4 regions of the Rhizobium sp. CBN3 genome follow, and region 1 is predicted to be linked to each of the others. Evidence: predicted binding sites of a transcription regulator. Region 1 holds the regulator's gene; each other region holds the start of a gene.

What was found. The regulator HrcA, encoded in region 1, represses chaperone genes, less so after heat shock. The targets are predictions, from matches to a motif close to GTTAGCACTCNCNNNNNGNGAGTGCTAAC.
Region 2: a site for HrcA is predicted at 2,380-2,408, ahead of groES (co-chaperone GroES). Genes of this name have one in related genera too.
Region 3: a site for HrcA is predicted at 4,659-4,687, ahead of groES (co-chaperone GroES). Genes of this name have one in related genera too.
Region 4: a site for HrcA is predicted at 1,339-1,367, ahead of groES (co-chaperone GroES). Genes of this name have one in related genera too.

Annotation. Positions count from the first base shown of each region.
Region 1 is NZ_JAULSE010000006.1:122,342-129,783, forward strand. It holds gene rdgB (RdgB/HAM1 family non-canonical purine NTP pyrophosphatase) at 1-450, opposite strand, end outside; gene QWJ46_RS11785 (VOC family protein) at 451-876, opposite strand; gene rph (ribonuclease PH) at 873-1,592, opposite strand; gene hrcA (heat-inducible transcriptional repressor HrcA) at 1,719-2,807, shown strand; gene grpE (nucleotide exchange factor GrpE) at 2,919-3,554, shown strand; gene QWJ46_RS11805 (nucleoside hydrolase) at 3,594-4,538, opposite strand; gene QWJ46_RS11810 (Hsp20 family protein) at 4,819-5,244, shown strand; gene QWJ46_RS11815 (DUF1150 family protein) at 5,292-5,549, shown strand; gene QWJ46_RS11820 (tRNA (guanosine(46)-N(7))-methyltransferase TrmB) at 5,892-6,593, opposite strand; gene metK (methionine adenosyltransferase) at 6,590-7,442, opposite strand, start outside.
Region 2 is NZ_JAULSE010000009.1:81,914-89,355, forward strand. It holds gene QWJ46_RS15425 (hypothetical protein) at 1-287, opposite strand, end outside; gene groL (chaperonin GroEL) at 316-1,953, opposite strand; gene groES (co-chaperone GroES) at 2,026-2,322, opposite strand; gene QWJ46_RS15440 (TIGR01459 family HAD-type hydrolase) at 2,677-3,525, shown strand; gene QWJ46_RS15445 (bifunctional riboflavin kinase/FAD synthetase) at 3,540-4,523, shown strand; gene ileS (isoleucine--tRNA ligase) at 4,808-7,442, shown strand, end outside.
Region 3 is NZ_JAULSE010000008.1:209,562-217,003, forward strand. It holds gene QWJ46_RS14835 (PAS-domain containing protein) at 1-2,333, opposite strand, end outside; gene QWJ46_RS14840 (metal-dependent phosphohydrolase) at 2,509-2,928, opposite strand; gene QWJ46_RS14845 (DUF2934 domain-containing protein) at 2,934-3,260, opposite strand; gene QWJ46_RS14850 (four-helix bundle copper-binding protein) at 3,329-3,661, opposite strand; gene QWJ46_RS14855 (hypothetical protein) at 3,721-4,077, opposite strand; gene QWJ46_RS14860 (hypothetical protein) at 4,187-4,477, opposite strand; gene groES (co-chaperone GroES) at 4,832-5,146, shown strand; gene groL (chaperonin GroEL) at 5,297-6,925, shown strand; gene QWJ46_RS14875 (hypothetical protein) at 6,983-7,234, shown strand; gene QWJ46_RS14880 (HPP family protein) at 7,367-7,442, opposite strand, start outside.
Region 4 is NZ_JAULSE010000003.1:436,770-444,211, reverse strand. It holds gene QWJ46_RS07465 (GNAT family N-acetyltransferase) at 1-21, shown strand, start outside; gene QWJ46_RS07460 (pentapeptide repeat-containing protein) at 196-897, shown strand; gene QWJ46_RS07455 (usg protein) at 964-1,236, opposite strand; gene groES (co-chaperone GroES) at 1,516-1,830, shown strand; gene groL (chaperonin GroEL) at 1,883-3,511, shown strand; gene QWJ46_RS07440 (hypothetical protein) at 3,606-4,028, shown strand; gene QWJ46_RS07435 (glycosyltransferase family 4 protein) at 4,115-5,209, shown strand; gene QWJ46_RS07430 (amylo-alpha-1,6-glucosidase) at 5,224-7,434, shown strand.

The DNA of each region.
Region 1 (7,442 bases):
TTCCACCTCGCCGCGGAAAAGCTCGGTATGCCCGTCCGGCCAGGCAAGGCAGAGCACGCTGACGAAACGCGCACCGCGCTGTTCCGGCGTCGTGGCGCCGGCGTCCTGCAGCGCCTTTTCCACCTTGGCCATCGCCATGTCGAAGTCGCGCGTGCCGTCTGCCCTTTCCGCCCAGTTGGCGGTGTAGACGCCGGGATCGCCGCCGAGCGCGTCGACCACCAGACCGGAATCATCCGAAAGCGCCGGCATGCCGGCGGCATTGGCCGAGGCGACCGCCTTGATCGTCGCATTCTCCTCGAAGCTCGTGCCGGTTTCGTCTGGTTCGACGAAATTCAGTTCGGCCGCCGATTTTGCGGTGAAGCCGAGCGGCCCGATCAGTTCCTGGATCTCGCGGATCTTGCCGGCATTGTGGCTGGCGACGACGATGGTTTTGGTTTCGAGCTTGCGCATTCAAATATCCTGTTCGATGCCCCAGATTTTAGCCTCCGCGCATTCCAGGCTGTTGCCGGCAGGGTCGCGGAAATAGATCGAGCGGCCGCCATTTGGCCAGTGCACCTCGGATTCGATCGCGATGTCAGCCGCCTTCAGCCGTTCGGCCATCGCATCAATATTGCGACCGGACACCCGGAAACAGGCATGGCCTTGCCCGGTGGTGCCGTGCGGCGGCACCTGCAGCGCGTCGGGTGCCGGCGGCTTTATCGTTTCCTCGGGGTTGAAGATCAGGAGAACGCCTGGGCCACAGCGGAAGAAGACATGTCGGTTGCCGGCGCGGGTGATCTTTTCAAGCCCAAGAACGTCCCCGTAGAACGTCTCGGCCTGATCGAGATCGCGCGCATAGAGCGCCGTTTCCAACATGCCTTCCAGCATGGCGTTCATCCTGCAATCGCCTCTTTCTGCAGAGCGACGAGTTCGCCGATGCCGTTCTTGGCAAGCCGCATCAGCGAGCTGAATTCCTCTTCGCTGAACGGCGTGCCTTCGGCCGTGCCCTGGATTTCGACGATGCCGCCGGCGCCGGTCATGACGAAGTTCGCATCGGTCTCGGCCGAGGAATCCTCGAGATAATCGAGATCGATGACCGGCTGGCTGGCGAAAACGCCGCAGGAGATGGCGGCGACGTGATCCTTCAGGACCCGCTCGACCTTGATCATGTTGCGGCTTTCCATCCATTTCAGGCAATCGTAAAGCGCGATCCAGCCGCCGGTGATCGAGGCGGTCCGTGTGCCGCCATCGGCCTGGATGACGTCGCAATCGAGCGTGATCTGCTTTTCGCCGAGCGCCTGCAGATCGACGACGGCACGTAGCGACCGGCCGATCAGCCGTTGGATTTCCTGGGTGCGACCGCCCTGCTTGCCGGCGGCGGCCTCGCGTTTCATGCGCTCGCCGGTCGCCCGCGGCAGCATGCCGTATTCGGCCGTGACCCAGCCCTTGCCGGTGTTGCGCAGCCACGGCGGCGTCTTTTCCTCGAGGCTTGCGGTGCAAAGCACATGCGTATCGCCGAATTTCACCAGGCAGGAGCCTTCCGCATGCTTGGAAAAATTGCGCTCGAACGAGACCTTGCGCATCTGGTCGGTTTTTCTGCCTGAAGGCCGCATTCTTATCTCCTGGAGTTGCTGACCGCTTCTACGATTGGCCGCGCTCATTTGCAAATTCCCTTTTGCCACGCGTGCGAGTTTGACTATATTTTCGGGAGCATCATCAGCGTGGGTTTGAAAAGGTTCATGGGCATCAGGTCGACGTCGGTTTCGGATGCCGTTGCTGCGCTGGACGAGCGCTCCAGAGAAATTTTTCGCCGCATCGTCGAGGGTTATCTCGAAAGCGGCGAGCCGCTCGGCTCGCGCAATCTGTCGCGCCTGTTGCCGATGTCACTCTCGCCGGCGTCGGTGCGCAACGTCATGAGCGATCTCGAAGAGCTCGGTCTCATCTATTCCCCGCATGTCAGCGCCGGCCGGCTGCCGACCCAGATCGGGCTGCGCTTCTTCGTCGATGCCTTCATGCAGATCGGCGATCTCTCCGCCGAGGAGCGCGCCAATATCGATCGCCAGGTGCGGGCCGAAAGCGGCGGCAATCCGGTGGAATCGATGATGAACGAAGCGAGCCGCATGCTCTCCGGCATCTCGCGCGGGGCCGGCCTCGTCATCACCTCGAAAAGTGATCCGGTGCTGAAACACGTCGAGTTCATCCGGCTTGAACCGACAAAGGCGCTCGCCGTGCTCGTCGGCGATCACGATCAGGTGGAAAACCGTATCATCGAACTGCCGGCGGGCGTCACCTCCTCGCAGCTGACGGAGGCGGCGAATTTCCTCAACGCGCACATGTCCGGCCAGACGCTGCCGGAGCTGCGCAAACAGTTAAGCCGGCTGAAGGATGATGTCCGTCACGAACTCGATGCGCTCTCGCGCGATCTTGTCGAGCGCGGCATCGCCGTCTGGGCTGGCAGCCCGGACGAGGGAAAGCCCGCCCAGCTGATCATCCGCGGCCGCGCCAACCTGCTCGAAGGCCTCGCCGGCGCCGAAGATCTCGACCGGCTGCGCATGCTGTTCGACGATCTCGAAAAGAAGGACAGCCTGATCGAGCTTCTCAACCTGGCCGAAAGCGGTTCAGGCGTGCGCATCTTCATCGGTTCGGAAAACAAGCTCTTCTCTCTGTCCGGCTCGTCGCTCATCGTCGCGCCCTATCGCGACGATGACGACCGGATCGTCGGCGCGGTCGGCGTCATCGGCCCGACGCGGCTCAATTATTCCCGCATCGTGCCGATGGTGGATTACACCGCTCAGCTCGTCTCCCGCCTGTCGCGCAATCCGCTTTGAGGTCATCACTGACGAAGCCGCGGAATTTTCGCTTCTTCGTCACGCAGGCTTGATTTTTTCCGGTCAAACCTCGATATCGGGCGCATCTGAAAATACCAACCGGAGACCGTCATGACCGATGAAACGACGAAAAACGGACCTGACGCAACTGCGGCCAACGCCGCAGCCGACGCTGCCGTCAACGTCGAAACTGCCACTGTCGGGCAGGAGGAGGCAAACCAGCCGGATCCGCTCGACCTCCTGAAGGCCGAGAATACCGAGCTGCGTGACCGCTATCTGCGCCTTGCCGCCGAGATGGATAATCTGCGCCGCCGCACCGAGCGCGAGGTCAAGGATGCAAAATCCTATTCCGTCGCCGGTTTCGCCCGCGACATGCTCGCCGTCTCGGACAATTTGCGCCGGGCGCTGGACGCCATCTCTCCGGAGACCAAGGCCACGGCCGATGCCGGCCTCACCACCCTGATCGAAGGTGTGGAGATGACCGAGCGCTCGATGCTCTCGGCGCTGGAGCGCCACGGCGTTCGCAAGCTGGAGCCGGTCGGCCAGAAATTCGATCCGAATTTTCATCAGGCGATGTTCGAGGTGCCGAACTCCGAAGTGCCGAACAATACCGTCGTCCAGGTCGTGCAGGCCGGCTTCACCATCGGCGAACGCGTCCTACGGCCGGCCATGGTCGGCGTTGCCAAGGGCGGCCCGAAGCCGGTCGAGGCCGAAATCAATTCCGTCTTCGACGAGAAGGACGCCTGAGGTCGTTTTCCTTCTCCGCCTCGGAAAAGGAAAGAAAAATCAGATGCGGGCGAAGCGTTCGATCAGCAGATCGAAGAAGCCGTCCGCATCGACATGGCGCATGACCTTGGCGTTGCGCTTGCGCTCGGTCACATGCCACCAGTCGACGACGGTCATCCCGACGGTGAGTTCGGACCGGATCTCGATCTCGACATTGCAGTCGCGGCCCTGGAAAAGCTCTGGTTTCAAGAGATAGGCCACGACCGTGGGGTCGTGCAGCGGCCCGCCATCAGAACCGTATTTCTCGATATCGAAGCGTTCGAAGAATTCCAACATCTCGACCATGGCCTTAACAGGCGCCGTGCCGATCTCGGCCATGCGTTTGACCCGGTCCTTGCGCGTCAGCAGCTGATGCGTCACGTCGAGTGGCATCATCACGATCGGCACGCCTGAACGGAAGACGATGTCGGCGGCTTCGGGGTCGACATAGATGTTGAATTCGGCGGCCGGCGTAATATTGCCGCCCTCGAAGAAGCCGCCGCCCATCATGACCAGCTCGCGAATGCGGGCAATGATGTCGGGCGCCTTCTGGAAGGCCATGCCGATATTGGTGAGCGGCCCGAGCGTGCAGAGCGTCACCGTGCCTTCCGGCTCGCGGCGCAGCGTCTCGATGATGAAATCGACGGAGTGGCCGGGCTGCAGCGCCATCGTCGGTTCGGGCAGAACAGGGCCGTCGAGGCCGGTCTTGCCGTGCACATGTTCTGCAGTCACCAGCTTGCGGGCGATCGGCTTGTCGGCGCCGGTGAAAACCTTCACATCCGTGCGGCCGCAGAGCTCGCAGACGATGCGCGCGTTGCGGCTGGTGAATGACAGCGGCACGTTGCCGGCGACCGTCGTGATCCCTAGCACCTCGAGCTCATCGGGGCTTCCGAAAGCCAGCATGATGGCGGCCGCGTCATCCTGGCCGGGATCCGTGTCGATGATGATCTTTCTCGCGCTTGCCATTCCAATCGTCCTGTTCTCGCCATGCCGCTTGTTCCGGCAGACACAATCTCTTCATTCCCCGTCACAAATCGGCACATTCCGCGCGGGCATGTTTTGATGCGAGGCAGCAGGTCCTTTGTCAAGCAAGGAGGCGGGCGCCGGCATTCGAAAAGTGAGAGAGGTTTGAATCGGGAGGGTCGCGTGCGCCTTGCAGCGCCGTGATCATGCCCCCATATTAGCGGCATCCGGATGCTGCGCTTGAGGTCCGGGATGGTCGCTTGCATCAAGGACTTGAAAAGAGATGAGCCGCATTACCCCTTTCGCCAGCCCCCTGCTTCTGGGCTTCGACGCCATGGAAAAAACGCTGGAGCGCATTTCCAAAGCGAGCGACGGATACCCGCCTTACAACATCGAACGCATCGCCGCCGACAGCGGCGCCCCCGAACGTCTGCGCATCACCCTTGCCGTTGCCGGTTTCAGCGAGGAGGAGCTCGATGTCTCCACCGAGGAGAACCAGCTTGTGATCCGCGGCCGTCAGGTGGAGCAGGGCGAGCGGGATTATCTTTATCGCGGCATTGCCTCCCGCCAGTTCCAGCGCACCTTCGTGCTGGCCGACGGCATGCAGGTCCTCGGCGCCGGCCTGAAGAACGGTCTGCTCTCCGTCGATCTAATTCGTCCGGAACCGGCGCGCATGGTCAAGAAAATTAACATTTCGGTCTCACAGTAGCACAACGGTTTCCAGAACCGTTGGTCCCTTCTCCCGGAGGAACAGGAATGTTGATGAAAGAAGCCACGTCTCACTTGACCAAATCCGAGCTTGCCCACATCGGCAACGGCGAGGTCGCCTATATCAGAAAGATGCGCACCGAAGAGGTCGCTAAGTGCTTCCCCGAGGCGCCGGATATCGATCCGAACGTCGATCTCTGGGCACTGTTCGGTGCCGACGGCACGCCGATCCTTTTGACGGACAACCGCTCCAGCACCTTCTTCAAGGCCGCCGAAGACGAATTGAAGACGGTCAGCCTGCACTGACCGTCAAACGCACTGAGTGCTATGAAAAGCGAAATGCCATCAGGCATTTGCAGCTATACTGCAAATAGACTGGTCGTCGTTGGCACCGTGCCGTGTGGCCCCCTCATCCGGCCCTTCGGGCCACCTTCTCCCCGCTGGGGAGAAGAGGGGAGCAAGGCGCGCCGATACTGGCCAACGAACCCACCTGTTCATACGCACTCCATCCAGCGGGGTCGATCGAGAAGCGGCATTCTCCCTCTTCTCCCCAGCGGGGAGAAGGTGGCCCGCAGGGTCGGATGAGGGGGCCGCACGGCACGCCTTCACTATCGCCTTCAATTGCTTCCAGCGCAGTGTTCGCCGAATTCAGATCTTCCTGAAGGTCAGATAGGCTGACGACCGGCCCTCGCGGCGCGCCTTCGCCTCATAGCGCGTGCTCGGCCAGCCCTCATAGGGGGTCAGCCAATCCGCCGCGTTTTCTGCCATCCAGTCGAAGCCGCCATGGCCGCGGCATTTGAGCAGCGTCCAGTTCACATAGGTGTCGATGTCGGAGGCGAAGCAGAAAAGACCGCCGGGCTTCAGCACGCGGTGAAAGCGGTCGAGATTGGTCTTCGAGACGAAGCGGCGCTTCCAGTGCTTCCGCTTCGGCCAGGGATCGGGATAGAGCAGATCGATTTGGTCGAGCGCGCCATCCGGCAGCCAGTCGAGCAGTTGCGTCGCATCGTCATTATAGACGCGAATATTGGAGGCGCCGGTCTCGCCGATACGCGACAAAAGCTTTTGCATCGAATTGACGAAGGGTTCGACGCCGATAAAACCGGTCGAAGGTCTCTCCAGCGCCCGATGGATCAGGTGTTCGCCGCCGCCGAAACCGATTTCCAGCCGCAATGTCGTGACCGGAATCGGAAAGAGGGATGTCAGCGGCTCCGGGGGAGCCGCCGAGAGATCGATGAGGAATGCCGGGAGCAGGCTGTTCAGCGTTTCCGCCTGCTGTTCGCGCAGGGCCTTTCCCTTGCGGCGACCGAAAAAGGCTTCGGTCGCTCGTCCCCGGCGTTCCATATCCGTCATGCAGCGACCTTGGTCTTGACGGCTTCCTTGAGCGCCTTGACGAGGTCGGTGCGCTCCCAGGAGAATGAGCCGTCACGGCCGGCCTTGCGGCCGAAATGGCCATAGGCCGAGGTCTTGGCGTAGATCGGCTTGTTGAGGTCGAGGTGACGGCGGATGCCCGACGGCGACAGGTCCATGTTCTGGCGGATCGCCGCTTCAACCTGGTCTTCCGACACACCCTTGCCGGTGCCGTGCAGGTCGACATAGATCGACAGCGGCTGCGCGACGCCGATGGCGTAGGAGAGCTGGATCGTGCAGCGGTCGGCGAGGCCGGCGGCGACGACGTTCTTGGCGAGGTAGCGGGCGGCATAGGCAGCCGAACGGTCGACCTTGGTCGTGTCCTTGCCGGAGAATGCACCACCGCCATGCGGAGCCGCACCGCCATAGGTGTCGACGATGATCTTGCGGCCGGTCAGGCCTGCATCGCCGTCCGGTCCGCCGATGACGAACTTGCCGGTGGGATTGATGTACCACTTGCAATCCTCGGCGATCTTCAGCTCGCCGAGCGCCTCGCGGATATAGGGTTCGACGACGGCGCGGACTTTCTTGGAATCCCAGCTCTCATCGAGATGCTGGGTCGAAAGTACGATCGAGGTCGCTTCCGAGGGTTTGCCGTCGACGTAACGCACGGTCACCTGGCTCTTGGCGTCGGGGCCGAGCTTGGCGACTTCACCGTCGCCCTTCTTGCGGGCGGCGGCCAGCAGCTGCAGGATCCTGTGAGAATAATAGATTGGAGCCGGCATCAGGTCCGGCGTTTCCTTGCAGGCGTAACCGAACATGATGCCCTGGTCGCCGGCGCCCTCGTCGCCC
Region 2 (7,442 bases), on a different contig from region 1:
TCTAGAGGCTCCCGCATTCCGCCCGGCCGTTTCGCCGGAAAAGCAGCAAGAATCGCTGTTTTTGGCACTTCAAAGACATTTTCACCCGATGGTGCACAGCAGACGACGCCATGATCCGACCTCCTCCACCCGTTTTCCGGGATTGAAAATAAGCGGTGACGCAAGCTTGACGAAAGCTTCGAGGTCGGCTGACGCGCTGCACGGCATAAAATAGTGCGCAACGGATCGAATCGCAGCAGCCAAAAGAAAAGAGCGACCCGGGGGCCGCCCTTCCTGTCCAGTTTCATGGACGATGTGCGAAAGGCCTTTGGCCTATCACATCATGTCCATTCCACCCATGCCGCCCATGCCGCCCGGCATAGCCGGAGCGTCCTTCTTCGGCAGCTCGGCGATCATGGCTTCGGTGGTGATCAGCAGCGATGCGACGGAAGCGGCATCCTGCAGGGCGGTGCGAACGACCTTGACCGGGTCGATGATGCCCATGCCGATCATGTCGCCATATTCGCCGGTCTGGGCGTTGTAGCCGTAGTTGTCCTGATCCTTGTCGAGGATCTTGCCGACAACGATCGAAGCTTCGTCACCTGCGTTTTCAGCGATCTGGCGGGCCGGAGCCTGCAGAGCGCGGCGAACGATGTTGATGCCGGCTTCCTGGTCGTCATTGATACCCTTGGAGGTGATCTTGACGGAAGAGCGCAGCAGGGCAACGCCGCCGCCCGGTACGATGCCTTCCTGAACGGCAGCGCGCGTCGCGTTGAGGGCGTCGTCGATGCGGTCCTTCTTTTCCTTGACTTCGACTTCCGTCGAGCCGCCGACCCGGATGACGGCAACGCCGCCGGCGAGCTTGGCAAGACGTTCCTGCAGCTTCTCGCGGTCGTAGTCGGAGGTGGTTTCTTCGATCTGCGCCTTGATCTGGGCAACACGGCCTTCGATGTCGGACTTGGCGCCCGAACCGTCGACGATCGTGGTGTTTTCCTTGGAGATCGAGACCTTCTTGGCACGGCCCAGCATGTCGAGCGTGACGCTCTCGAGCTTGATGCCGAGGTCTTCGGAGATGACGGTGCCGCCGGTCAGGATGGCGATGTCTTCGAGCATGGCCTTGCGGCGGTCGCCGAAGCCAGGCGCCTTGACGGCAGCGATCTTGAGGCCGCCACGCAGCTTGTTGACGACGAGCGTAGCAAGAGCTTCGCCTTCGACGTCTTCAGCGATGATGAGGAGCGGCTTGCCGGTCTGGACGACGGCTTCGAGAACCGGCAGCATCGACTGCAGGTTCGACAGCTTCTTCTCGTGGAGGAGAATGAAGACGTCTTCGAGGTCGGCGATCATCTTTTCCGGGTTGGTGACGAAGTAGGGGCTGAGGTAGCCGCGGTCGAACTGCATGCCTTCGACGACTTCGAGTTCGGTTTCGGCGGTCTTGGCTTCTTCAACCGTGATGACGCCTTCGTTGCCGACCTTCTGCATGGCTTCTGCAATGTCGAGACCGACCTGACGTTCGCCGTTTGCGGAGATCGTGCCGACCTGGGCGACTTCTTCCGAGGTGTTGATCTTCTTGGCCTTGGCCTGAAGATCCTTGACGACTTCGGCAACGGCGAGATCGATGCCGCGCTTCAGGTCCATCGGGTTCATGCCGGCGGCAACGGCCTTGGCGCCTTCGCGAACGATCGCCTGGGCGAGAACGGTTGCAGTCGTGGTGCCGTCACCGGCGATGTCGTTGGTCTTCGAAGCGACTTCGCGGACCATCTGGGCGCCCATGTTTTCGAACTTGTCTTCGAGTTCGATTTCCTTGGCGACCGAGACGCCGTCCTTGGTGATGCGCGGAGCGCCGAAGGACTTGTCGATGATGACGTTACGACCCTTCGGGCCGAGCGTGACCTTCACTGCATCGGCGAGAATGTCGACGCCGCGCAGCATCTTTTCGCGCGCGGTGCGGCCAAACTTGATTTCTTTAGCTGCCATGTTTGTGACTCCTGAATTCGATTTGTTCGGGCAAGAAGCCCATCAGCCATTTCGGGAAAGCGGATCGGCCGATCAGCCGATGATGCCCATGATGTCGGCTTCCTTCATGATCAGAAGGTCTTCGCCGTTGATCTTGACTTCAGTGCCGGACCACTTGCCGAACAGAACGCGGTCGCCAGCCTTGACGTCGAGCGCCACGACCTTGCCGGACTCGTCACGAGCGCCGGAGCCGACGGCGACGATTTCGCCTTCCTGCGGCTTTTCCTTGGCGGTGTCGGGAATGATGATGCCGCCCTTGGTCTTTTCTTCGGACTCGACGCGACGAACGACGACGCGGTCGTGAAGCGGACGGAAATTGGTGCTTGCCATTGTCTAATCCCTCGATCGAATGACATTCGCGGACCGGAGCGGTCCACATGGATAAGTGTTAGCACTCCTCTAAGGTGAGTGCTAGCGCTCGAGCATTTAGGGATGGCTCCGAGAGGAGTCAATGAGAGCAATCACGAATTTTTGTGCCGGAATTGTGAAGAGGCGACGAATTATCGGAGATTGCCGCCGAAATCTTGTCCGGCCTTTGCGTTTGGCAACGTCGCAGGACCTTGCCGTCCGCTCTTGCTGGGGACTGCCGGAGGGTCTTGTCTGTCAAGGTGAAGAGAAAATGCCTTGCCATCGCCTTGCGCCTTTGCAATGTCACCGGTGACTGAAGCAAATCGGGAAATCGGAATGGCCAGGCGGATAGAAAACTTCTCGCAGATATCAGCTCACTACGACGTGGTGCTCTGCGACGTCTGGGGCGTGGTTCACAACGGCGTCGATCCGTTTCCAAAGGCTGCCGCCGCCCTTCAAGTGGCGCGTGAGAGCGGCCTTGCCGTCGTGCTGATCACCAATTCGCCGCGCCTTTCCTGGCAGGTGGTCGAGCAGTTGCGCCATATCGGGGTCCCCGACGGCGCCTATGATCGAATCGTCACCTCGGGCGATGTCACCCGCGGGCTGATCTCCGAGGGGCCGAAAACGGTCTTTCTGCTCGGCCCCGAGCGCGACAAGGCGCTTCTCGAAGGCATAGGCGTCGAGCGCCGGCCGGCGGGTGAAGCGCAATCGCTCGTCTGCACCGGCTTTTTCGACGACGAGACCGAGAAGCCCGAGGATTACACTGACATGCTCCTCGATTTCCAGGCGCGCGACGTGCCGATGATCTGCGCCAATCCCGATCTCGTCGTCGAGCGCGGCCATCGCATCATCCCCTGCGCCGGCGCCATGGCCGCCTATTACGAGCAGCTCGGCGGCAAAACCCGCATTGCCGGCAAGCCGCACCGGCCGATCTACGAAGCGACGCTTTCGGCCGCCCGCGAGCTTCGCGGCGAATTTTCCACCGACCGCGTGCTGGCGATCGGCGACGGCATGCCGACGGATGTGCGCGGGGCCTTGAATTTCGGCCTCGATCTTCTCTACATCAGCGGCGGTATCCACGCCAAGGAATACACCTTGAACGGTGAGACCGACGAGGCGATCCTCAACGCCTATCTCGATCGGGAGAAGGCTGCGCCGAAGTGGTGGATGCCGCGCCTTGCATGAAGAGAAGCCAGCCGATGACCGTCTTCCACCGCAATGAAACCCGCGAACCCTTGCCTGCCCATCTCAAGGGCGGGGTCATTGCCATCGGCAATTTCGACGGCGTCCATCGCGGCCATCAGTCGGTGCTGAACCGCGCGCTCGAGATCGCCAAGGCGCGCGGCATTCCTGCCCTGGTGCTGACCTTCGAGCCGCATCCGCGCACGGTGTTCCGGCCGCAGACGCCGGTCTTCCGCCTGACGCCCGCGCCGCTCAAGGCCCGCATCCTGGAAACCCTCGGTTTCAATGCGGTCATCGAATATCCCTTCGACTATGAATTTTCGCAGCGCTCGGCCGACGATTTCATCGATTCGATCCTGAAGGATTGGCTCGCCGCCTCCGAAGTCGTCACCGGCTTCGATTTCCATTTCGGTCGCGGTCGCGAAGGCGGTCCTGCCTTTCTGATGAATGCCGGCCAGACCTATGGTTTCGGCGTCACCCTGATCGACGCCTTCCGCGACGAGAACGCCGACGTCGTCTCTTCGAGCCACATCCGGGCGCTGCTGAAGGACGGTAATGTCAGCGAAGCCGCCGGCATGCTGGGCTACCGCTATACCGTCGAAGCCGAGGTGATCGACGGCGAAAAGCTCGGCCGCCAGCTCGGTTTTCCCACCGCCAACATGCGCCTGCCGCCCGAGGCCGAACTCGCCGCCGGCATCTACGCGGTCCGCTTCCGCCGCCAGGACGGAACGCTCCATGATGCCGTCGCCAGCTACGGCCGCCGGCCGACCGTCACCGAAAACGGCGCGCCGCTGCTCGAAACCTATCTATTCGATTTTCACGGCGATCTCTACGGCCAGCTCTGCGCCGTCTCCTTCTTCGGCTATATCAGGCCTGAACTGAAATTCGACGGCCTCGATCCGCTCGTCGCCCAGATCAAGCGCGACGAGGCAGAGGCGAGGGCGCTGTTGGCGGGCGTCGTGCCGCTCGGCGAACTCGATCGGAAACTGTGTTTCGCCTGAGTTCGTCACAGCTCGGGATATTCCGCATAGGCGGAATCGGCCCTGACCTGGATTGCCCGGCCTGCGATTTCTTCTCTTCCTTTTCCCGGCAAAAACGCCTATGAACCGGCGCTATGACGAAATTTCGGCTGGCGATCACGATACGAATTATCGGCCCGGCCTTCCGCGCGCGCTAAGCGGCCGGGAGGTCCGGGTTTTCGGCGCTTGCGAGCAGGCGCTTCCGCCGCCACCTATTTTCACGTCCGTTGCGCCCCTCCCTGGGCCGCCAGAAACGATTGTCACACATGACCGAAACAGCCGAAAAGATCGATTACTCGAAGACCCTCTATCTGCCTGAAACCGATTTCCCGATGCGCGCCGGTCTGCCGCAGAAGGAGCCGGAGCTCGTTGCCCGCTGGCAGAAGATGGACCTCTACAAGAAACTGCGCGCCTCAGCCGCCGGTCGCGAGAAATTCGTCCTGCATGACGGCCCGCCCTATGCCAATGGCAACATCCATATCGGCCATGCGCTGAACAAGATCCTCAAGGACGTCATCAACCGTTCGTTCCAGATGCGCGGCTATGACGCCAATTATGTGCCCGGCTGGGATTGCCACGGCCTGCCGATCGAATGGAAGATCGAGGAGGAGAACTACCGCGCCAAGGGCAAGGCCAAGCCTGATCTGACCGAGCCGTCGGCGATGATCGAATTTCGCCGCGAATGCCGCGCTTATGCCGAGAAGTGGATCAAGGTCCAGGGCGACGAGTTCCAGCGCCTCGGCATCGTCGGCGACTTCGAAAACCCGTATCTGACGATGAACTTCCATGCGGAAAGCCGCATCGCCGGTGAACTCCTGAAGATCGCTGCAAGCGGCCAGCTCTACCGCGGCTCCAAGCCGATCATGTGGTCGGTCGTCGAGCGCACCGCGCTTGCCGAAGCCGAGGTCGAGTACCACGACTATGAGAGCGACACGATCTGGGTGAAATTCCCGGTCGCGAAAGGGCCTGACGGCGTCAAGGACGCCTTCGTCGTCATCTGGACGACTACGCCATGGACGATCCCCGGCAACCGCGCGGTCGCCTATTCCTCACGCGTAGCCTATGGCCTTTACGAAGTCACGGCTGCCGAGAATGATTTTGGCCCGCGTCCGGGCGAGAAGCTTGTTTTCGCCGACAAGTTGGCTGAGGAATCCTTTGCCAAGGCGAAGCTGCAGTACCGGCGCCTAGCCGATGTCACGGCTGCCGATCTCGCCGGCATGGCCTGCGCACATCCGCTCAAGGGCCTGGAAGGCGGTTACGAATTTGTCGTGCCGCTGCTCGAAGGCGACCATGTCACTGACGATGCCGGTACCGGTTTCGTGCACACCGCACCCAGCCACGGCCGCGAAGACTTTGACGTCTGGACGGCGCATGCCCGTGAGATCGAGGCGCGCGGCATCGAGACCAAGATCCCGTTCCCGGTCGATGACGGCGGCTTCTACACCGCTGACGCTCCCGGCCTGGAAGGCGCACGTGTTATCGACGACAATGGCAAGAAGGGCGATGCCAATGATCGCGTCATCAAGGCGCTGATCGAACTTAACGCACTCTTTGCCCGCGGCCGTCTGAAGCATCAGTATCCGCATTCCTGGCGTTCGAAGAAGCCGGTGATCTTCCGCAATACGCCGCAGTGGTTCGTCTATATGGACAAGACCCTGCCGGATGGGACGACGCTGCGCAGCCGGGCCCTCGGCGCGATCGACGACACCCGCTTCGTGCCGGCCGCTGGCCAGAACCGTCTGCGTGCGATGATCGAGCAGCGCCCGGACTGGGTTCTCTCGCGCCAAAGAGCATGGGGTGTGCCGATCTGCGTCTTTGTGGATGAGCAGGGCGAGGTCCTGAAGGACGAGGCCGTCAACCAGCGCATCCTCAATGCCTTCGACGTCGAGGGCGCAGACGCCTGGTTTGCCGAAGGCGCCAAGGAGCGTTTCCTTGGTAACGAGCATGATCCGGCCAAGTGGACGCAGGTCATGGATATCCTCGACGTCTGGTTCGACTCGGGCTCGACGCACACCTTCACCCTGGAGGACCGCCCCGACCTGAAATGGCCGGCCGATCTCTATCTCGAAGGGTCCGACCAGCATCGCGGCTGGTTCCATTCCTCGCTCTTGGAATCGGCTGCCACCCGCGGCCGCGCCCCTTACGAAGCCGTTCTCACCCATGGTTTCACCATGGACGAGAAGGGTGAGAAGATGTCGAAGTCGAAGGGCAACGTCACAGCGCCGCAGGAAGTGATGAAGGATGCCGGCGCCGACATCCTGCGTCTCTGGGTCATGACCTCGGACTATGCCGATGATCTCCGCGTCGGCAAGACGATCATCCAGACCAATGTCGATGCCTATCGCAAGCTGCGCAACACCATCCGCTGGATGCTCGGAACGCTCGCCCACGACAAGGGCGAGGTCATTGCGCTTGCCGATCTGCCGGAGCTGGAGCAGCTGATGCTGCACCGTCTCTCCGAGCTCGATCAGCTCGTGCGCGAGAACTATGATGCCTTCGACTTCAAGAAGATCGCCCGCGCATTGATCGACTTTGCCAATGTCGAGCTCTCGGCCTTCTACTTCGACGTTCGCAAGGATGCGCTCTATTGCGATGCGCCCTCCAGCATGCGCCGCCGCTCGGCGCTCTATGTCATCCGCATGATCTTCGATTGCGTGGTGACCTGGCTTGCGCCGATGCTGCCGTTTACGACGGAAGAGGCATGGCTCTCGCGCAATCCCTCGGCCGTCTCGGTGCATCTGGAGCAGTTCGCCCCGGTCGCAAAGGAATGGCGCAACGATGCGCTGGCAGAAAAGTGGAGGAAGATCCGCGCGATCCGCAGCGTCGTCACCGGCGCGCTTGAAATCGAGCGCAAGGACAAGCGCATCGGTTCCTCGCTCGAGGCGGCTCCGGTCGTGCATG
Region 3 (7,442 bases), on a different contig from region 1:
GTAAATGTCGTGCCGTTCCCGCGGCTGCTCGTCACCTCAATCGTTCCGCCGTGAAGTTCGATGATCTGCTTGACGAGATTGAGGCCGATGCCGGTGCCGGCAATGCCTGTGGAACTTCTGGCCCGGAAATAACGCTGGAACATCTTCGGGAGGTCATCGGCGTCGATGCCTATGCCTTCGTCGCGGACGGTGATGCAAACGCTGTCCCCTTCCTGCCATCCGGTGACGTGGACGCTCGGCGAATCCGGTGCGTATTTCACAGCGTTCGAGAAGAGATTGCTGAAGACCTGGTCGAGCGCAGGATGATCCCCATAAATGGCCGGAGGAAGCCGATCGAGGTCAAGCAGAAAGCGGTGGGTGCGCCGGATGCTCTCCTGGCGGGCGCCGCAGACTTGGATGATTTCGGCAATCGAGCACGGCTTATGCACGATGGTGATCCTGCCGTGGTCCAACCGCCCGGCAGCAAGGATACTTTCCATCAGTTCGAGCATGCGCGAAACCGAGCTGCGGATCTGATCGGCTTTTTCGCAAAGAAACTCCGGCGTCGCTGCCTCCTTGCGCCGAATGAGCCGTTGCGCCGCGCCGTCGATCACTGCAAGCGGGGTGCGGAATTCATGCGATGCCATCGAAACGAACTGCCGCTGCAACTCGTTGATCTGCTTTTCCTGTTCGAGCATTCGTTCGAGCTCTTCTGTCTGCCGCGCCAGTTCGACCGTGCGGGAGCGCACCATCTCTTCAAGCGTGTCACGGTGCTGCAGCAAAGCCTTTTCGGCGCGCTTGGCCTCGGTGACGTCGACGACAGCCATCAGCGATGCCGACTTGCCCTTGTAGTTCAGGCAGGTGGAATAGACGGTAACCTCGATGGCCGTGCCATCGCCCTTGATATGCCGGGCAGAGCGGGACGCAGCAGGATCCTCGACATCGAAAACGACGGCCTGCGGCGGGTTGTATTCCTGCACCTCGATGTCGGATAGTCGCATCGTCAGGAATTGCTCCAGACGATAACCGTAGTGATCGATGGCGGCCTGGTTTACGTGGAGAAATCTCAACGTTTCATGATCGTAAACCCACATCGGCATCGGGTTGCCTTCGAACAGCAACCTGAACGATGCCTCCTGCATCTTGAGGTCGGTGATGTCGACACGTATGCCGACGCTACCGCCTTCGGAGATCCGGCGTTCTTCGATCCGTATCCAGCGGTTTCCGGGGAGGCGCTGCTCGTGTCTGCTGGTGGGCTTTGCATGATGGGCCAGCCTTTCCGCCAGCCATTCCTCCTCGCGCCCGACCGCTTCCGGATATTGGCCGCGTTCGAGGCCAGCACGCAGGCGGTCTTCGAAGCGCATGCCTTTCACGAGCATATCGCCGCTTTCGGCGTAAAGCTGCTCATATCTCTGGTTCCACAGGACGAAGCGGTCTTCCTCGTCGAATAAGACGAGACCTTCCGGGACGACTTCGAAAGCCGCCAGAAGACGTGCATGCGCCGCCCGCGCCTCCTGCTCGGCGCGTTCTGCCTGGACATGCGCCTTCGCAAGGGCCTTTTCAGCCTGCCAGGCCTGCGTGATGTCCTCGTGGGTCGATACCCAGCCGCCGTCCGACGTGCGCTGATGATAGCCGCGGATGATCTGGCCCGACTTGAGTTCCTTGATCCAATCCCGGGGCGTATCGCCCCTATTGGTCGCTTCGGCCCAGGCGAGATATTCCGAGGTCGAGGTGGCGGGAACGGCGCCGACCCCCTGTCTCAGCTTGAGGATGTCTTCGAGTGACTGTCCCGGATGGATGACGGAGGAATCAAGTCCGTAGACTTCTGCATAACGGTTGTTTGAAAGCAGCAGCCGCCCGGCCTCGTCGAACAGGCAGACGCCTTGTCCCATGCTGGCAAGCGCCGTATCGAGTTGCTCGTTGCGCCGCCGCACGCGCGCGTGGGCTGCGCCGAGCTCGATATGTCGCTTAATGCGGGCGACGAGTTCCGCGGCGGAGACAAGGTTGGAAACGCAATCCACCGCACCGGCGGCAAGCCCTCCGATCCGGCTCTCCTCGTCCTCCGGCGAGACCAGGATGATGACCGGAATATCACACGTTATGGGGTTTGCCTTGAGACGCCGGCAGTCTTCGAGACCACCTCCTTCCGGCGACAGGGCGTCCAGCAGAATGAGCGCCGGCAGCGGTCGTTTGGCGGCGCAATCGTGAAACTCAGCTCGGTCGAGGTGAACGCGCAGCACGATACCATGTCGCTCAAGGGCGTCGCCGACACCCTGCAGGCCTGCCAACGTGCCATCCATTACCAAGATTGTGTGCAGTTCGCCGGACACGACCGTTCCCCCGTTCATCCACATGGACGCGACTATAAGTCGTACCGGTTAACACGCCCCTCACCTTAGGTCGGCATCAGGGTGCTCCGCGTTCTATGGTTGAAGAATGGTTGCAGGCGATGCGGAAAAATATCAGGTGATGCCAGAGGACCCGCGGCAGGACATTCTTCGAGATTTCGCCGGCGCCGCCCGAACAGACCTAGCGTTCGTTCCGGATGTCGCGCAGGAGATCCAGACCGCGCTGGTATTTTTCGGTTTTCTTGCCGGCTTGTTCGGCCTGTCGGAGATTGTCTTCTAGGTCGGCTTGTTTGACTGGCAGGGCCAGCGGATTCGATGCGGCGCGTCTGACGAATTCGTCATCAGGCTCCTCGGGCCGCCGCGTCAAGGCATCCACCGCAGAGATGATCGCCGACGGGAAGCCTTCCTCCCTTAACCTGTCGAGCGTCCAGCCGCTGCCTTTTTCGGCGACGTCGTGAAGATAGGCGACCGTTCGCGCCTCGTCGCCCGACACGAGAAGCGCGATCCGCTGGCAATGCTCGAAAAATGGCCGGCCGGTCTTGTCCACCTGCCCTTCATGCGCCTCTAAGGCGATTTGCATGGCATGGTCGAGATGCTGCATGGCGGTTACGGTCCTTCGGTCCTTCTGATTTTTCGCCGGGAAGGCTTCTCTCCCGTTGTTATCTCGATATCGGGCGTCGTCGCGCCGGCAACTTGACCAAGGCCGGCTCGCGGCGAATCGAGATCACCGCTTTCCCCGGCTCCTTGAAGCAAGGCCGCATCATCTCTGTCGTCTTGGTCCAGCAGGTCTTGCAGCGTCTCATGCTCGTCTTCGCCAGCCAGCTCGTCGCAAGCTTGCATCCAATGACGCAGGTCCGAACCTTCAGGGCGGCCTTCGGCTTCCCAGATTTCATAGGCGCGCCGCCGTATCTGCTCGTGTTTGTCCATGGCCATGATCTTCTCCAGTTTCGACCTGACCTTCCAGCTCGCGTTTGGCTCCGGCCCGCCTGAACGATCGCGCCCTAGGCCGCCATCTCCCGGCAGCTTTCTGCGCAGCTTCGGCACGCATCCACACATTCCTGCATATTGCCCACTCTTTCGCAGTCGGCCGCGCATTCCGTGCAGATCTCGGCACATTCACGGCAGGTATGTTTGTGGTGATCCGTGCCGATCAGCATGAAATGCGCTGAGGTGCGGCAGATTTCGGCGCAGGCCATCATCAATCTGAAATGCGCGGGTTCGGTATGTTTTCCACCTGCCTCGAGGCAGTGGCTCATGGCCGTGCGAAGACAAACGCTATAGCAGCGCAGGCAATTGTCGATGCATTCCTGCATTGCCGGATTGATCTCATGCATGCTCTTCCTCCTCCGGAGCGTTCGAACACATCGTGCGACAACGAGCCGCCGGCGGTCTTTCAAGGCGTGTTGATGGTGGGAAGAAAATCCTCCACCTGCTTGCGCTCAGCCTTTGAAAGTGTTTCCACCCGCTCTTTCCAGAAGCGTTCCGCCGCCGGGGGATCCTCATCCCACTGGCGAACAGTGGTAATGTTGTCGTCGATCTTGGACCTGCGCCTCCCGCCGAGACTCAGATACTCCCTCGCAAGTTTCAGGCTTGGGGTCTCGGTACCCCCATCGCGATCCAACGTCGAACGCATATTGCGCCGGGCGGCTTCCAATGCCGCCTGGCGGTCGGCCTCGGCTTGCTGCGTATCGAAAGAGCGCGCGTCGTCGGTTCCGCTCTCGGGTGACGTGTTGGTTGGGAAAGTGGTCATGGATCACCTTTCGATGCTGTGATCCAATAACCTCCGCCGGCCGCGAGAGTTCCGCCTGCTGGCGATTGATTCGAGCGGTCGGTCGAGCCGAACAGTGCTGCCGGCGAAATCAGTGAACGGCCATGCTCACCATGCGATAGGGGTGCACGGCCTCGAACTGCGTGATCATCGCGGTTGCCTGCAGCAACACCCGCTCGGCATTCTCGGGATCGTCCCGGGCGAGTTCGTCGGCATTGACGCGGATTGCTTCGGCCATGTTGTTGGACAGTACGGCAAATTGCGTATTGCCTTCTACAAGCGCCTCGCGCGCTGTATCCTCCAGCGTGCGAGCGATATCGACGAAGATCTCCTCGCGTTCCTCGATACTGAGGTCTTTGATTATATTGGTCTTCTCTTCCATGTCACTCACTCCTAAAGACGTGGGACGGTGATCGAGCTCATCGAGCCTCGATCGCCTGAGAGCTAGGAACGCCGACATCCGGATTCAAGCCAGTTGCAGTTTGAACTCGCCTTCGAGACGAGGGGACGACCATCGTCATTATGTCGAACGCAGGAGCGGGTCTTCTGTTCCCGGGAGAACTGCTAGCAGTCGCCGACAGAGAGTGCTAATTTTTCTCCTGTTCCTCTTGAAATCGAAAAACGCTCGAACCAGATCATTCGCGCAAGGCGCGCGACTTTGCACCCGTCCGGACCTCGTCAATCAGGTGCGGCGAGCGCCAACACCGTTCGTTATTGTTTGTCTATGGAGGAAGACATGTCGTTCCGACCGCTTCATGACCGCATTCTCGTCCGCCGCGTCGCTTCCGAGGAAAAGACCAAGGGCGGCATCATCATTCCCGACACCGCCAAGGAAAAGCCGCAGGAAGGCGAAGTCATCGCCGTCGGCTCCGGCGCCCGCAACGATGCCGGCCAGATCCAGGCGCTCGACGTCAAGGCCGGCGATCGCATCCTGTTCGGCAAGTGGTCCGGCACGGAGATCAAGATCGACGGCGAAGACCTGCTGATCATGAAGGAAAGCGACGTGATGGGTATCATCGACGATCAGGGCGAGCAGAAAGAGGCCGCCTGAGTCCATCACGTCGGAAGTCAACGTTAAAGCGCGTTGCAATCTCTGAGATTCGCTCCTTGCGCTTTAGATCTTAATTTCTACGCATGTCGTTCTCGCAAAACCGCTGTACACTTGGCGACATGCGCTAGCTGCCGATGAAGGAGTGAGGACATGGCTGCTAAAGAAGTCAAATTCAGCGTCGAAGCCCGCGAAAAGATGCTGCGCGGTGTCGACATCCTGGCCAATGCCGTAAAGGTGACGCTGGGTCCGAAAGGCCGTAACGTCGTGATCGACAAGTCGTTCGGCGCGCCGCGCATCACCAAGGACGGCGTCTCGGTCGCCAAGGAAGTCGAGCTCGAAGACAAGTTCGAAAACATGGGAGCCCAGATGGTCCGCGAAGTCGCTTCGAAGACCAGCGACATCGCCGGCGACGGCACCACGACTGCGACGGTGCTCGCCCAGGCAATCGTCAAGGAGGGCGCCAAGGCAGTGACGTCAGGCATGAACCCGATGGACCTGAAGCGCGGCATCGATCTCGCCGTCAGCGCTATCGTCGAAGAACTGAAGGCCAACGCCCGTAAGATATCCAATAATGCCGAAATTGCCCAGGTCGGCACGATTTCCGCCAATGGTGATCCCGAAATCGGCCGCTTCCTGGCGGAGGCCGTGCAAAAGGTCGGCAATGACGGCGTCATCACCGTTGAAGAGGCCAAGACGGCCGAGACCGAACTCGAGGTCGTCGAAGGCATGCAGTTCGACCGGGGCTATTTGAGCCCCTACTTCGTCACCAATGCCGACAAGATGCGGGTCGAGTTCGAGGACCCCTATATTCTCATTCATGAGAAGAAGCTGTCGAACCTGCAGTCGATGCTGCCGATCCTCGAAGCTGTCGTTCAGTCGGGCAAGCCGCTTCTCATCATCGCTGAAGACGTCGAAGGCGAAGCCCTTGCGACCCTCGTCGTCAACAAGCTGCGCGGCGGCTTGAAGATCGCTGCCGTCAAGGCACCCGGCTTCGGTGACCGTCGCAAGGCCATGCTTGAAGACATCGCCATCCTGACCGCGGGCACCGTCATCGCCGAAGATCTCGGCATCAAGCTTGAGAATGTGACGCTCAATATGCTCGGCCGGGCAAAAAAGATCACGGTCGAGAAGGAAAACACGACCATCATCGACGGCGTCGGTTCGAAGGAGGAGATTTCAGGCCGCATCGCCCAGATCAAGGCCCAGATCGAAGAAACCACCTCCGACTACGACCGCGAGAAGCTGCAGGAACGTCTTGCCAAGCTCGCTGGCGGCGTTGCCGTCATCCGCGTCGGCGGCTCGACGGAGGTCGAGGTGAAGGAGAAGAAGGATCGCGTCGACGATGCGCTGCATGCAACCCGGGCAGCGGTCGAGGAAGGCATCCTGCCGGGCGGCGGCGTGGCGCTGCTGCGCTCGGTCAAGGCACTCGCCAATATCAAGACCGCCAATGACGACCAGCGGGTCGGCGTCGAAATCGTCCGCCGTGCGCTCGAGGCCCCGGCTCGCCAGATCGCCGAAAACGCTGGCGCGGAAGGCTCGGTCGTTGTCGGCAAGCTGCGCGAGAAGAGCGAATTCTCCTATGGCTGGAACGCTCAGACCGGCGAATTCGGCGATCTCTACGCGCAGGGCGTCATCGATCCGGCGAAGGTCGTTCGCACCGCGCTGCAGGACGCATCCTCCATCGCCGGCCTGCTGGTGACGACGGAAGCGATGATCGCCGAGAAGCCGAAGAAGGATGCTCCTCCGGCAATGCCGCCCGGCGCCGGTATGGACTTTTAAGACAGGGTCGCGGGCTCGCCCGGACACGCCGGGCGGGCCTTTTCCGAGGGAATGACGATGGTTCAAACGATCATAAACCGATCGCAGGTGCCGCTGGACTCCCGCGATCTCGAAACCTGCCAGCGCGTCTTCGACAAGCTCAGCGCCGATTACGCAGTAGCAAGAGACAGCGAAGAAGCCCAACGAATGGCGGGCATCATCATCGAGCTCTACCGGCAGGGCGTGCGCGATCCCAATCATCTGCAGTCGATGGTCGAGGCGGCCCGCGGCCTGTTTGAGCCGGACGGACGCCCGCCGACTGCTCAGTGACGGCGCGGCGCGAAATCGATGACGAGCGCATCCCGCATCCGTTTCAGGTCATAGCCGGGATTATATCGGAAGGGCCGACGACGAAGGCACGTCGCCTTCGGCGGCCGTGACGGGCCAGCGGCACCGCACGTTTCACGCCACGGCAGCGATCGCGTCGCCGTCGTTCGGCAGCAGCCGCGCCAACGCGCTCAACAGGTCGGTCTGCGAT
Region 4 (7,442 bases), on a different contig from region 1:
CTGCCCGGCGGGGCCGATTGACCTGCCTGCTCGGGCAAGGCCGACGGAGGATGAGCGCTCGCCGCACGGAGTGAACCGGCAAATCATTGCCGGAGCGGTCGCTATCTTTTTATTGTATTCTGAGCTGTGTAGAAAAGAGAGGCCGCCTGCTTCGCGAGAGGCGGCGTGATAAGCGTCATGGAGATCAACAGTTCAATGGCAATGCATAGATCGCCGCTCGGCCTCCTTGCCTTCCTTCTTCTCGCCGCTGCTCCGATTTCCTCGCGTGCTGCCGATTGCGGTAGCACGGCCTCGCCGAAGCTCGACTGGCAGGAATGCACGAAGAAGAACCTGATGCTGCAGGGCAGTGACCTCCAAGGCGCCAATCTCTTCAGCACCGATTTCTCGCTGACCGATCTCAGCGGTTCGAATTTCAAATCCGCCAATTTGGAAAAGGCGAGCTTGGTGCGCGCCTCGCTTGAGGGGTCACATGCCGAAGGGGCCAACTTCGCCAAGGTCGAGGCCTATCGTGCCAGCTTCGCCAATATTGCCGCCGAAGGTGCTTCCTTTGCCGGCGCCGAGCTGCAGCGCGCCAATTTTGCCGGCGCCCGGCTCTCCGGCGCGAGCTTCGAAAAGGCCGAACTTGGCCGCGCCGATTTCGACAAGGCGGTGCTGAAGGGGGTGAAATTCTCTTTCGCCAATCTCTCCCGCGCCGATCTCTCCAATGCCATCTTCGAAGGCCCGGCGACGTTCGAGCGCGCCTTCATGTTCCTGACCCGCATCGAAGGCCTTGACCTCTCGGCTGCCGCCGGCCTCGAACAGGCGCAGATCGACCTAGCGTGCGGCGATGCCTCGACCAAGCTGCCGCCCGGCCTCTCGACGCCGGCGACCTGGCCATGCCCTGCCGAGCACGAGTGATTACCCGGGCGACACCGTGCGCCTGTGGCAACCACGCCCCGCTGGATTAAAAATGCGGGTTTCGACCTAATGCAATTTGAACTCGCCCATGACGCGACGCCATTCGTTCGGTCCGATCAGCCGCTGATGGGTGTAGCGGACAGAATGCAGCGGTCCGTCGAGCGTGGACTGCCAGAAATCCAGGAACTTATGCATTTCGGGAAAGTCCGGGGCGAGATCGTAATCCTGCCAGACATAGGTTTGGAGAACGGATTCAAAGTCGGGGATGCGGTAGAGGATGTGCGCAGTGGTAAGGCCGTAACCGCTGAGCTGACGCTCCAGATCCGATGAAAATTGCATGCCTCATCTCCGTTTCACGACAACGAGAAGGTGGCGCATATTTTTGCGTCCATCAACTAATTTCTCAACGCAGCGGCCGCGTTTATTGTTCCTTCTCAGTGTGTTAGCAGCCGTTCTTGGGGAGTGCTAATTTTTTCTCCGCGCCCTCTTGAAATCGAAAAAGCGCAAAACCAGATCATTGCGCGCAAGATGCTCGACAGAGGTTTGCACCCGCCCGGACTGGTCATCCGGTCCGGCCAGGGGAACAACATCACTATTGTTTGTCCATTGGAGGAAAACATGTCGTTCCGACCGCTTCATGATCGCATTCTCGTCCGCCGCGTCGATTCCGAGGAAAAGACCAAGGGCGGCATCATCATTCCCGATACCGCCAAGGAAAAGCCGCAGGAAGGCGAGGTCATCGCCGTCGGTTCTGGTGCACGCAACGATGCCGGCCAGATCCAGCCGCTCGACGTCAAAGTCGGCGATCGCATCCTGTTCGGCAAGTGGTCCGGCACGGAGATCAAGATCAACGGCGAGGACCTGCTGATCATGAAAGAAAGCGACGTCATGGGCGTTATCGAAGCCCAGGCGGCCAAAAAGATCGCCGCCTGAGGCGTTCTCCGCGCGTAAGTCAATAAAAGCTGCCTATTGAAGGAGTTAAAGAATGGCTGCGAAAGAAGTGAAATTTCATAGCGATGCCCGTGAACGCATGTTGCGTGGGGTCGATATCCTGGCCAATGCCGTGAAGGTGACGCTTGGCCCCAAAGGCCGCAACGTCGTGATCGACAAGTCCTTCGGCGCGCCGCGCATCACCAAGGACGGCGTTTCCGTCGCCAAGGAGGTCGAACTCGAAGACAAGTTCGAAAACATGGGTGCGCAGATGCTGCGCGAAGTCGCATCGAAGACGAATGACCTCGCCGGCGACGGCACCACGACTGCGACGGTGCTCGCCCAGGCGATCGTCAAGGAGGGTGCCAAGGCGGTCGCCTCCGGCCTGAACCCGATGGACCTGAAGCGCGGCATCGATCTTGCCGTCGACGCTGTCGTCGCTGAACTGAAAACTAACGCCCGCAAGATTTCCAACAATTCCGAAATTGCCCAGGTCGGTACGATCTCCGCCAATGGTGATTCCGAGATCGGCCGCTACCTTGCCGAAGCAATGGAGAAGGTTGGCAACGAAGGCGTCATCACGGTTGAAGAGGCCAAGACCGCCGAAACCGAACTTGAAGTCGTTGAGGGCATGCAATTCGACCGCGGTTATCTCAGCCCCTATTTCGTCACCAATCAGGACAAGATGAGGGTCGAACTGGAGGATCCCTATATCCTGATTCATGAGAAGAAGCTGTCGAACCTGCAGTCAATGCTGCCGGTTCTCGAAGCCGTCGTTCAGTCCGGCAAGCCGCTCCTCATCATCGCTGAAGACGTCGAAGGCGAAGCGCTCGCAACGCTCGTCGTCAACAAGCTGCGCGGCGGCCTGAAGATTGCTGCCGTCAAGGCGCCTGGCTTCGGCGACCGCCGCAAGGCCATGCTGGAAGACATCGCCATCCTGACCGGCGGCACCGTCATCTCCGAAGATCTCGGCATCAAGCTCGAAAATGTGACGCTGAACATGCTCGGGCGGGCGAAAAAGGTGGCGATCGAAAAGGAAAACACCACCATCATCGACGGTGCCGGTTCGAAGACGGAACTCGACGGTCGCACCGCTCAGATCCGCGCCCAAATCGAGGAGACCACCTCCGACTACGACCGCGAGAAGCTGCAGGAACGTCTTGCCAAGCTCGCCGGCGGTGTTGCGGTCATCCGTGTCGGTGGTTCGACCGAAGTCGAGGTGAAGGAGAAGAAGGATCGCGTCGATGACGCGCTGCATGCCACCCGCGCGGCAGTCGAGGAAGGCATTCTGCCGGGCGGCGGCGTGGCACTGCTGCGCGCGGTCAAAGCGCTAGACAATATCAAGACTGCCAATGACGATCAGCGGGTCGGCGTCGACATCGTCCGCCGGGCGATCGAAGCCCCGGTTCGCCAGATAGCCGAAAACGCCGGCGCAGAAGGCTCAATCATCGTCGGCAAGCTGCGGGAAAAGAGCGAATTCTCCTATGGCTGGAACGCTCAGACCGGCGAATATGGCGATCTCTACGCGCAGGGCGTCATCGATCCGGCCAAGGTCGTTCGCACCGCATTGCAGGACGCAGCTTCGGTTGCCGGCCTGCTGGTGACGACAGAGGCGATGATCGCCGAGAAGCCGAAGAAGGAAGCTGCTCCGGCCATGCCCACCAGCGCCGGCATGGACTTCTAAGCGATCGCTCGGCCCGCTCTGCCCACGGGGCGGGCCGTGCTACGCACTATCGAATGAAACAAGTTCCATCGGTCGACATCAATGGAGCCAAGCTATGAGAAAGGAAAACAGCAGCAATTCCATACAGCAGAATGCCGTGGCGGCCATCAGCGCGGCGCATCTGCTTCATCCGGCGAAGCATTTTGGTCACCCGCGTGACGTGCTTGCCGCTGCCGAGATCGACGACGACGAGAAGCGGGCAATTCTCGCTTCATGGGCATCCGATATCTTCGCGGTCGAATCCGTACCAGCCCTCCGCCTTTACCCAGGGGCGGAAAGAGCTGTATCCTGTGACGAGATCCTTGAAGCGCTGAAGGCTTTGGATAATGGCGATCGACCATCCGCGAGGCAGGATACGTCCGCTTCCCTGAATTCCAACAGGACCCGTCGTCGAAAACCACGCACCCGCCGGTTTCCCGGCCTTGGCTTGTGCAGCTACTGGGAAGGAGGACGGCGCCGACCGCTGTTCGAAACATGACTCTCCGTCCGGCCTGCCGTGTGCCTCTCGAGGACGCAGGCATGATTTTTGCCGACGGCTCTTTGCTCAACTGAGGAGGTTTGCCGATGAAGATCGCTCAGATTGCGCCGCTCGCCGAAAGCGTTCCGCCAAAGCTCTACGGCGGGACGGAGCGGATCGTTTCCTACCTGACTGAAGAACTCGTGGCACAGGGGCATGAGGTCACGCTCTTTGCCAGCGGCGATTCCGTCACCCGGGCGACACTCGTGTCGTGTGCGGACGTCGCCTTACGGCTCAATCCGGCGGTCAGGGACCATCTGCCGCATCAGGTCGTGATGCTTGAGGAGATCCGTCGGCGAGCGCATGAGTTCGACGTGCTGCATTTCCACATCGACCTGCTGCATTTCCCGCTGATCCGCGATTTTGCCGATCGAACGGTGACCACGCTGCACGGGCGACTCGACTTGCCGGATCTCAAGCCGTTCTACGCGGCGTTCCCCGAGATCCCACTGGTGTCGATCTCTAATGATCAGCGCCTTCCGATGCCACCGGTCGACTGGCGCGGAACGGTCTATCATGGTCTGCCGGCCGATCTTCTTCCCTTTACGGAGAACCCTAGGGGTAATTACCTGGCCTTCCTTGGTCGTGTTTCCCCGGAAAAGCGCCCCGACCGCGCCATCCAGATCGCGGCAAAGGTCGGAATGCCTCTGAAGATCGCCGCCAAGATCGATAATGCCGACAAGGCCTATTGGGAGACCGTCATCGAGCCTATGGTCAGGAGCCATTCACATGTAGAATTCATCGGCGAGATCGATGAACGTGAGAAAGCTGACTTCCTGGGAAATGCAGGCGCTCTGCTCTTCCCGATCGACTGGCCGGAGCCCTTCGGGCTGGTGATGATCGAGGCCATGGCCTGCGGTACGCCGGTCATCGCTTTCGGCTGTGGCTCGGTTCCCGAGGTCATTGACAACGGCATCTCCGGCATCCTGGTCGACAGCGTCACCGAGGCGGCCGAAAACGTCGAATGGGCACTCCGCCTCGATCGGCGCAAGGTGCGGGCCGCGTTTGAAAAGCGCTTCACCGCACGGCGAATGGCGTGCGATTATCTCGACATCTATCGCAGACTGCCTGGCGTTCGCACCAAAGCCGCGCCGATCCGCCGGTCGAATGGTCAAGCGCTCGACCTGCAGGCTGTCGCCTGAGGCAAGGAGGAGACATGTCAAACGTGACTGCGGAGAGCAATCCCGCCTCAGCATCGTCAGGCCTGGCGACGCCGGTCGCTCAGTTCTTCATTCCGGCCGCCGCATCGCTGCAGGAGCGCCGGCCGCGTACATTGAAGCACGGCGATACTTTCGCCGTCTTCGACCATAATGGCGATGCTCTTTCCGGTCCCGGCAGCCCGGAGGGCCTTTTCCACCGGGACACTCGTCACCTCTCGCATCTTTACCTGACGATCAACGAACAGCGGCCGATGCTTCTGTCGTCGACGCTGCGGGATGACAACGCGACGCTGACCTGCGATCTCACCAATCCTGATCAGTTCGATGACAAGGGAAGGCTGGTTCTGGGTCATGACGTGATTCATCTGCGCAGATCGCGCTTTCTCTGGAATGCCTGCTGTTATGAACGGCTGGCCGTGAGAAATTATGACGAGCGGCGGCAACATGTTCGCATTCAAATCTCTTTCGGGGCCGATTTCGCCGATCTTTTCGAAGTCCGCGGCACCGCAAGGGCAAGGCGAGGGCGCCATCTTCCCGCCGTCGTGGAACAGGATTGGATCCTGCTTTCCTATATTGGCCTGGACGATCGCAAGCGGTCGACGCGCCTTTCCTTCATGCCTCAACCGGCCGAGATTCGTAGCGATCTCGTCACTTACGACCTTCATCTGGAGCCGCACGAGACCAAATCGCTCTTCATCCAGATCGGCTGCGACCATACTTCCGCCGATCGGCTGAGCCGCCTTTCCTTCTTCCTTACCTTGCGGGATGCCCGCCGTGCGTTGCGCGCCTCCTCCTCGCGCGCGGCGTCGGTCACAACCTCCAACGAGATCTTCAACGAAGTCGCGCGACGCAGCGCCTCCGACCTCTACATGCTGATCACCGACAAGCCGGAAGGTCCCTATCCTTATGCCGGCATTCCCTGGTTCAGCACCGTTTTCGGCCGTGACGCGCTGATCACGGCGCTTCAGACACTTTGGCTCGATCCGGAGATCGCCCGCGGGGTTCTCGGTCATCTCGCAGCCAATCAGGCGACGAACGTCGATCCTGCTTCGGATGCCGAGCCGGGCAAGATCCTGCACGAAGTGCGTTGCGGCGAAATGGCCGAACTCGGCGAAGTTCCATTCCGGCGTTACTACGGCAGCATTGACTCGACGCCGCTCTTCGTGATGCTGGCCGGAGACTATCTCAAACGAACCGGTGATCTTGCGACCATCGACCGTATCCTGCCTCATGTCGAAGCGGCATTGACCTGGATCGACGAATATGGGGATCGCGATGGCGACGGCTTCGTCGAATACGGGCGGCTGACCGAGGAAGGACTGATCAATCAGGCGTGGAAGGATAGCAACGACTCGGTTTTCCATGCCGACGGCACCTTGGCCCGAGGCCCGATCGCGATCGCCGAAGTCCAGGCCTATGTCTACGGCGCTTGGCAAAGTGCTGCCGAAATCTTCCGGTGGAGGGGCAAGCCGGAACGCGCGGCGAGCTTTCTCGCGCGCGCGGAGGGACTGCGCCGCGCCTTCGACTTGAGCTTCTTCGATGAGGAACTCGGCACCTACGTGTTGGCTCTCGACGGGGATAAACGGCCTTGCCGGGTCCGATCCTCCAATGCGGGCCATGCTCTGTTCACCGGTATTGCTTATCCTGAACGGGTCGCACAGGTGACCCGCACCCTTATGAATGCTTCGTCCTTCTGTGGCTGGGGCATCCGGACCATTCCCTCGACCGAAGCACGTTACAATCCTATGAGCTACCACAATGGATCGATCTGGCCACATGACAATGCCATGATCGCCAGTGGTCTTGCCCGCTATGGCTATCGCGCCGAAGCCGCGCGAATCTTCGAGGGGCTGTTTGCCGCTGCGACCTATATCGACCTGCGGCGGCTTCCCGAACTCCTCTGCGGCCTGCCGCGTCAACGCGCACGCGGACCGACCTCCTATCCGGTTGCCTGCTCGCCGCAAGCATGGGCGGCAGCCGCCCCTTTGTCGCTGCTGCAATCCTGCCTCGGCCTCGACTTCGATCCGAATAGTTTGCAGATCAGCTTCAGCGTGCCGCGGCTTCCTTCTTTCCTCGATGAGGTGATCTTGCGGCGCCTGCTGATCGGCAATGGCTCGGTTGACGTGGCCATCCGCCGGTCGAGACACCAGGTCGTGGTCGATGTCATCAATCGACAGGGCAATGTCAGCGTGCTCACCACGGCCTGATGAAGGAC